2 regions of the Butyricicoccus sp. AF35-5AC genome follow, and region 1 is predicted to be linked to the other one. Evidence: riboswitches for the same ligand, from Rfam matches in the RefSeq annotation. Region 1 holds a riboswitch; the other holds the start of a gene.
The links. A riboswitch is a leader RNA that binds a small molecule or an ion and turns the genes downstream of it on or off. The one in region 1 is predicted to bind FMN.
Positions count from the first base shown of each region.

Region 1 (4,199 bases):
TTTACGTTTGCCTCGACTGTATCGAAGCCCTTTTCCTGCAGTTCATACGCCTTCAGCTTGTTGATCAGACCGATTCCGCGGCCTTCCTGGCGCATATAGAGCAGCACGCCGCGGCCTTCCTTGTCGATCTGCTGCATGGCTGCCGCCAGCTGCTGACCGCAGTCGCACCGGCGGGAACCGAACACGTCGCCGGTCAGGCACTCGGAGTGTACGCGGCAGAGCAGGTTCTTGCCATCGCCGATCTCTCCCTTGACGAGCGCAACGTGGTGCTCGCCGGTCAGGTCGTTGACGTAGCCGTAGATGCGGAACTCACCGAAACGGGTGGGCATTTTCGCACAGGCTTCGCGGACAACGTGCTTATCATGACGGCGGCAGTAGTCCTGCAGGTCCTTGATGGTGATGATCTTGAGACCCCATTCCTTGGCCTTCTCCATCAGCTCGGGCGTGCGCATCATCGTGCCGTCATCGCGCATGATCTCACAGCACAGACCGCACTGCTCGAGTCCGGCCAGACGGCACAGATCGACAGTCGCCTCGGTGTGGCCGTTGCGGGTCAGCACACCGCCGCGGCGTGCAACAAGCGGGAAAACGTGTCCCGGACGGCGGAGCTCCTCCGGCTTGGTGTGGATATCCGCACATTTGCGGCAGGTAAAGCCGCGTTCCTCGGCGGAAATGCCGGTCGTGGTGTCCACATGGTCGATGGAGACCGTGAACGCGGTGTGGTGGTTGTCGGTGTTGACCTTTACCATCTGCTCCAGACCGAGACGGAGTGCAACCTGCTCACTCATCGGTGTGCAGATCAGGCCCTTGGCATGGGTCGCCATGAAGTTGACGTTCTCGGTCGTGGCGAACTGTGCGGCGCAGATGAGGTCGCCCTCGTTCTCACGGTCCGGGTCGTCGATGGTGAGGATGAGGTGTCCGGCGCGAAGCTCTTCGAGCGCTTCTTCAACTGTATTGAACTGATATTCCATAAAAGAAAACCTCCGTTAAAATCCGTGTTGTGCAAGAAAATCCATCGTAATACCGCTGGATTTGTGCGGCGTGAGCATTTTTTCAACGTATTTGCCGATCACATCACATTCGAGGTTGACCGGCTCGCCCGGCTTTTTGCCGAGCAGGATGGTCTGCGCGCCGGTGTGCGGAATGATGGAGACCGAAAAGTCGGTGTCCGTCACAGCCGCGACGGTAAGGCTGACGCCATCAATGGCGATCGAGCCTTTTTCGACGATGTACCGGAGCAGGGGAGCCGGTGTTTTGATCGTCACCCACACGGCGTTGTCCTCGCGCCGCTGCGAGAGAACCGAGCCGGTGCCGTCGATATGGCCGGATACGATATGACCGCCGAACCGTCCGTCGGCAGGCATCGCGCGCTCCAGATTGACCGGCGAGCCGCTCTGCAGACTGCCGAGCGCGGAACGCCGCAGGCTTTCCGCCATCACGTCGGCGCTGAAGCTGTCGTCCGTCAGCGCAACCACGGTCAGACACACGCCGTTCGTGGCAATGCTGTCGCCGATTTTTGTATTTTCGAGCACGGTATCTGCCGCAATCGTCAGCCGAGCGCCCTTTGCGCCGCGCTCGATGCGCCGCACCGTACCGATTTCTTCGATAAGTCCAGTAAACATTACAATCTCCCTTCAAGCAGGAAATCTTCGCCCATCGGCGTGCAGGTCACGTCCTTCAGCGGAAGCGCCTGCACCATCTTGTCAAATCCCAGACCTCCGACCGGACTTTTTGCGCCTGCACCGCCGATGATTTTCGGGGCGATGTACGCCTGCACGCGGTGCACCACACCGGCCTGCAGCGCGGAGAACGCAAGTGCCGAGCCGCCTTCAAGCAATATGCCGTCGATGCTGAGTGCGCCGAGCTGGCGCATCAGGTCGGCAAGGTCTACGCGCTCGTCTTTCGTTTTGCATTCGAGAATGTGTACACCGTGCTGTTCCAGTTCAGCGGTGCGCTCATTTCGACCGACGACCGCGATATAGGTCGGGATTTTGTTCGCCGTCTGTACGATTCTGCTGTCGATCGGCGTTCTTGCGCGGCTGTCGCAGATTACGCGGATCGGATCGCGCCCGCCGTCAATGCGGCAGGTGAGCAGCGGATCGTCCTCAAGCACGGTGCCGATGCCGACCATGATGGCGGGCAGCCGGTTGCGCGTTTCGTGTACATGACGGCGGGCGGTCTCGCCGGTAACCCAGCGGCTGTCGCCGGTGTGTGCGGCGATTTTGCCGTCCAGCGTCATCGCGTACTTGAGCGTCACAAACGGCGTCTTGTGCGTGATGTAGTGAAAGAAAACTTCATTCACGCGGCGGCATTCGTCCTCGCACACGCCGGTCTCGACTTCAATGCCTGCGTCGCGCAGGATCTGTGCGCCTTTGCCGGCTACCAGCGGGTTCGGGTCGAGGCAGCCGACGAACACGCGGCCGATCTTGTGCTCGATGACTGCGTCTGTGCACGGCGGCGTGCGTCCCCAGTGGCAGCACGGCTCGAGCGTGACGTAAAGGTCTGCGCCCGTGCAGTCCTCGGTGCAGTGCGCGAACGCGTTGCGCTCGGCATGCAGGCCGCCGATGTGCTCGTGCCAGCCTTCACCGATGATTTTTCCGTCCTTGACGATGACGCAGCCGACCATCGGATTCGGATTGACGTGACCGGCTCCGCGCTGGGCCAGCGCCAACGCCTGACGCATATATTCCTGTTTTTGCTCCTGCATAGAATCACCTGATATAATAATTCTGTAGAAAATTTCACGATAGTTTGGCGACAGCCAAAAAAAACGTCCCAAAGACAGAATCTTCGGGACGCTGAAAAAAGCATTGTGAAAATAAAAAGTCTGAAACACCGAATCGGCATTTCAGAACAGCAAACAAACGGAAAATCTTTCCGCGCATTCTTCTTTTATCCAGACTATACTGTCGGCATCGGAATTTCACCGAATCATGCTTCCGCCGAATGGCATCCGCTCGCGGGCTGTACCGCCGGTAGGGAATTGCACCCTGCCCTGAAGAATCAAATATTTGGTTTTGCGGGGCAGAGCCTTTATTGTTCCGCCTGAGGAAAGTATAGTCCCAAGCGGAGAAAAATGCAAGAGTTTTTTGAAAAAATAATTTTACAGAATATGTGAATGCAAACGAAACGCCGGAAAAGTTCAAAAAAGACTGGGAAATAAGCGGATAACGCACGAAAAGCATAAAACGACTACACGGTCTTTATTGATATTTTCCTGTTTTCCATTACCAATTTTCAATTTGCTCCGGTTGTGCTATAATCAAATAGCTATGAAATGAAAGGAGAGTGTGCCATGCGGATCTGGACCGGACGAGCGGGGAGCGGCAAGACAACGGCCATCCTGCGGGAGATCGCGGCGCTGAGTGAAAAGGGAGAGGGACGGCAGATTCTGCTCGTGCCCGAGCTGAACTCGCACCTGATGGAGCGGCGGCTTGCCGCAGCCACGCACAACCACGGCGCACGCACGGCCGAGGTGCTGACGTTTTCACGATTGGCTGACCGTGTGTTCTCTGAGGTCGGCGGACTGGCACAGCAGATGCTGACACCGGCAGGTCAGCTTTTGACCTTGCAGGAGGCGGCACGCCGTGTGCAGGGCGGGCTGAGTGCGTGGAAGGGTCTGGCAGACAAGCCGGAGCTGCTGCAGGAGGCGCTGCGGCTGATCGACGAGTGCAAAACCTGTGCAGTCGCACCGGAGACGCTGTTTGCGGCTGCCGAGGAGAGTGAGGACGCGGTACTTGCAGAAAAATTGTCCGATCTTGCACAGATTTTGACGGCATATGAGCGCCTGTGCGAGGAGTCTTTGCCTGACCCGAGAGACCGTCTGACACACCTGCGCGACCGTCTGGCAGAAAGCCACACACTGGACGGCGCAGCGGTCTATCTGGATGGTTTTCTCGGCTTTACTGTGCAGGAAAGTGCAGTGGTTGATGCCATGCTGGCAGCGGGTGTGCCGCTCTCTGCGGCGGTAACCTGTGATACGGATTACCCGGAGATTTTCCTTACCGGCTGTAAAACAGTGCAGAAATTAACCCGGATGGCAAAACATCATAACCAGACGGTCGAGCGCATCGAACTGGGCGAAAGCAAGGTGGCCCGACCGGCGGGACTGGCTGCGCTCGAACGCGAAAGCCTGTTGCCGGTGCGCACCCCGCAGGAGAGTGCGGATGGCGTTCGGCTGTACGAGGCGGCTTCGCCGT
Region 1 is NZ_QUDX01000002.1:262,904-267,102, forward strand. It holds gene DWZ82_RS04650 (bifunctional 3,4-dihydroxy-2-butanone-4-phosphate synthase/GTP cyclohydrolase II) at 1-971, opposite strand, end outside; gene DWZ82_RS04655 (riboflavin synthase) at 987-1,622, opposite strand; gene ribD (bifunctional diaminohydroxyphosphoribosylaminopyrimidine deaminase/5-amino-6-(5-phosphoribosylamino)uracil reductase RibD) at 1,622-2,707, opposite strand; FMN riboswitch at 2,881-3,007, opposite strand; gene DWZ82_RS04665 (PD-(D/E)XK nuclease family protein) at 3,296-4,199, shown strand, end outside.

Region 2 (4,199 bases), on a different contig from region 1:
GGCGCAGGCACTATGTTTCAGTAATTGAGAATTGAAAATGGAGAATGGAGAATGATTCGCTCCGTATCTCCGATAAAAGGTGATACCCTATGACTTACAATGAATTAAAAAGCGAAGAAAATAAATATGTAATGAACACCTATGGCCGTTTCCCGATTGCGCTGGACCACGGCGAGGGTGCGACTCTGTGGGACGTTGAGGGCAAGAAGTACATCGATCTTGCTTCCGGCATCGGCGTAAACTGCCTTGGTTATGCCAATCCGGCAATCATTGACGCGATCGATAAGCAGGCGCACAAGCTGATGCATGTTTCCAACCTGTTCACCACCGAGCCGATGGTTCAGGTTGCCAAGAAGCTGGTAGAAAAGACACATCTGGGCGGCAAGGTATTCTTTGCCAACTCGGGCGCTGAGGCAAACGAGGGTGCCATCAAACTGGCGCGCAAGTACTCGTTCGACAAGTATGGTGAGGGCCGCTTCAAGGTGCTGACGCTCATCAATTCCTTCCACGGACGTACCGTAACCACGCTGAAGGCCACCGGTCAGGAGCGTTTCCACAACTATTTCTTCCCGTTTACCGAGGGCTTTGATTACGCGGTTGCCAACGACATCAAGTCGGTACGCGCAAAGGCGGACGATATGACCTGCGCCATCATGATGGAGCTGATTCAGGGCGAGGGCGGTGTTCTGCCGCTGGACCGCGAGTTCGTCAAGGAGGTAGAGAAGCTCTGCCGCGAGAAGGATATGCTGCTTATCATCGACGAGGTGCAGACCGGCATTGGCCGTACCGGCAGCCTGTTTGCTTTCCAGCAGTACGACATCAAGCCGGACGTTGTCACTATGGCAAAGGGTCTTGGCGGCGGCATGCCGATCGGTGCTGTCATGGCGGCGGATACCTGCTGCAACGTCCTGACGCCGGGCACGCACGCGACCACCTTCGGCGGTACGCCGATTGTCTGCTCTGCAGCAAACGTCGTGCTCGATACTGTCGGTGACGGCCAGTTCCTGATGAAAGTGCGCGAAAAGGGCGAGTACCTGCGCAACGGCATCCTGTCCCTTGGCTCGCCGAATATCAAGGGCGTGCGCGGCATGGGTCTCATGCTCGGCATCATCGTTGAGGAAGGAAAGCACTCCGTGTTTGCCAATAAGCTGATCGAAAACGGCGTTCTGGCGATCACCGCCGGCAAAAATGCCGTTCGTCTGCTCCCGCCGCTCACCATTTCCAAGGAAGAACTGGATGAAGCACTCGCTATCATGGCAAAAGTATTTTGATAATTAGTAATTAACGTGATTATCGCACTGGTGCAGCAGCATCCAAATAATTACTAACTACTAATTTGCAGAAAGGGTTTATTACAATGAAGCATTTACTGAAGCTGCTTGACTGCTCTACCGAGGAGATCATCGGTCTGCTCGATCTGGCGGATCAGCTCAAGTATGAGAGAAAGCACAACATTTCCCATCGTCATCTGGAAGGCAAGAGTCTTGGCATGATCTTCCAGAAGTCCTCCACCCGCACCCGTGTTTCCTTCGAGACCGGCATGTATCAGTTGGGCGGTCAGGCGCTGTTCCTGTCCAACCGTGATCTGCAGATTGGCCGCGGCGAGCCGGTACAGGATACGGCCCGCGTGCTGAGCCGCTATCTGGACGGCATCATGATCCGCACCTACGAGCAGAAGGAAGTAGAGGATCTGGCAAACTACGGCTCTATTCCGATCATCAACGGTCTGACTGATTTCTGCCATCCGTGTCAGGTTCTGGCGGACCTCATGACCATCCGCGAGAAGTTTGCCGTTCTTGAGGGTCTCAAGCTGTGCTACATTGGCGACGGCAACAACATGGCAAACTCGCTGATCGTCGGCGGCCTCAAGACCGGCATGAAGGTTTCCGTCGCAACGCCGGTGGACTACCGTCCGGACGCTGAGGTTATGGCATTCGCAGAGCCGAATCCGAACTTCTTCATCACCGATGACCCGATGAAGGCTGCTGAGAACGCAGACGTTGTTATCACTGATACATGGGCGTCCATGGGTCAGGAAGCCGAGAAGGAAGTCCGCATGAAGGCATTCCAGGGCTATCAGGTCAATGATGAGCTGCTGGCTGCTGCAAAGCCGGGCTGCATGGTGCAGCACTGCCTGCCGGCCTACCGTGAGCAGGAGATCACCACCAAGGTGTTCGAGGAGCACGCAAACGAAATTTTCGAGGAAGCAGAAAACCGCCTGCACGCACAGAAGGCCGTTATGGTTACTCTGATGAGCAGCAAGGAAGACTGATTTCTGATAAAAAGCCGCTTTCGCAAGGGAAGGCGGCTTTTTTGTTTTTTCTTGCTGAAGTGTTGACAAGTCCTTTACTGGCGACTATAATAGCAGTATAAATAAATTAGTTCTGTTTCAGGGCGGAGTGAAAGTCTCCACCGGCAGTATACAGGCTTCGAGCCTGATAGTCTGCGAGCCGCAAGGCATGATGGGTTAGAATCCCAACCGACGGTTATAGTCCGGATGAGAGAAACAGATGTACCTATCGCTACGTCTGTATGCCTCTGGAGCAATCCAGGGGCTTGTTTTATTTATGGAACAGGACTCCTGAAAGGGAGAAAAAACAGCAATGACAAAAACCAGCAAAATCACCTACACCGCAATTTTTGCGGCTATCGCAACCGTACTGATGTACTTTGAATTCCCGATTCCGTTCATGCCGCCGTTCCTCAAGGTGGATCTGTCCGGCGCGGTCGTGCTCATCGGTGCGTTTATTTTCGGCATCGCTCCGGCGATCACGATGATCGGCATCAAGGACATTATTCATCTGACCCAGACCCAGACCGGCGGCTCCGGTGAGGTCGCAGATTTCCTGATGCTTTCCACGCTCATTGTTATCGCCGTGCTGCTGTACCGCGGTCACAAGAGCCGCAAGATGGCTGTCCTCGGCTGTGCAGCCGGATCGGTCGCTATGGCCTGTGTCGGCATGCTGACCAACTATTTTCTTATCATTCCGTTTTATTCGCAGGTTATGCCGCTGCAGGCTATCTTTGATGCATGCAACGCGATCAACCCGTATGTGACCGGCATGCAGGGCTATCTGCTGCTCGGCGTTCTGCCGTTCAATCTCATCAAAGGCGCAATCCTGACTGCGATTACCATGCTTGCCTACAAGAAGCTGAGCGTGTTCATCAAGTCCAAGCAGATCGAATTGCACCACTCCAGACAGCGTGTCGGCTAAGTAAAAAACGAAGGTGCTCTCCAGCAAACGGAGAGCACTTTTTGTTCAATAATCGCAAACAGTGCGGCAACATCTATGATTTCGCCAAAGATCTGTATACGAATTGACAAAATGCGTGGCCAAGATTATATCACATGCGTGCATCTAATAGACTCGGTCCCGTCAAGATTTGTGCGCAAAATTGTTTGCAGATTCTCCGGCTGAATGAAGTCAGCCGGCAATGAAGGCGTCGTCCAGCGCCGTCTCCAAGTGCTTCATGTTCATATATTTTTTGCTGCCCCACTGCGTGCCCACTACATGGCGAAGCCGGGCGCAGACCAGCATCAGAGCAGAGTTGCCGTCAGGGAATGTTCCCACCACACGGGTTCTGCGGCGGATCTCTCGATTCAGCCGCTCAATCACGTTGTTGGTACGGATGCGCGTCCAGTGCCCGCTGGGAAAATCGCAGTAGGTCAGCGTTTCCTTGATACCGTCCTCGACCTTCTTGGCAGCCTCCTTCAGCTTCATGGCGCGCAGTTCGGCGACGACTGCTTTAGCCTTGTCGCGGGACGCCTTTTTGCTCTCCTGCGCGTGGATCGCCTTAAGCATTTTTGCCACAATTTTGACCTTGGATTTAGGCACAACAGAGAAAACATTGCGGTAGAAATGCACCGTGCAGCGCGGGTATTTGGCGTCCGGGAACACCTTGCCCACGGCCTCCAGCATCCCCATGCACTTGCCGCCGACGATGAATTTTACGCCGTCCAAGCCGTGTCCGCGGAGCCACTGAAAGAAGCTGGCTTATCTGGTCTTGTCCTCTTTCATTCCCTCAGCGGCGCCTAAAACCTCATGGAAACCGTCATCATTCACGGCGATTGCCACCCAAATGGCTACATTTTCATACTCTCCGCCCCAGTTGCGGTGCAGATAGATGCCGTCCACGTAGACATACGGATAGCGCCCGCCCTGTAACGGGCGGTTGCGCCAGTCCTCGATATGGACGTA
Region 2 is NZ_QUDX01000005.1:121,581-125,779, reverse strand. It holds gene argB (acetylglutamate kinase) at 1-24, shown strand, start outside; gene DWZ82_RS08365 (aspartate aminotransferase family protein) at 90-1,271, shown strand; gene argF (ornithine carbamoyltransferase) at 1,358-2,272, shown strand; FMN riboswitch at 2,382-2,513, shown strand; gene DWZ82_RS08355 (ECF transporter S component) at 2,604-3,215, shown strand; partial or broken gene DWZ82_RS08350 (IS256 family transposase) at 3,426-4,199, opposite strand, start outside.
Region 2: it holds a riboswitch for FMN, as region 1 does, so the genes downstream of both, DWZ82_RS08355 (ECF transporter S component) here and ribD (bifunctional diaminohydroxyphosphoribosylaminopyrimidine deaminase/5-amino-6-(5-phosphoribosylamino)uracil reductase RibD) in region 1, are expected to answer to the same signal.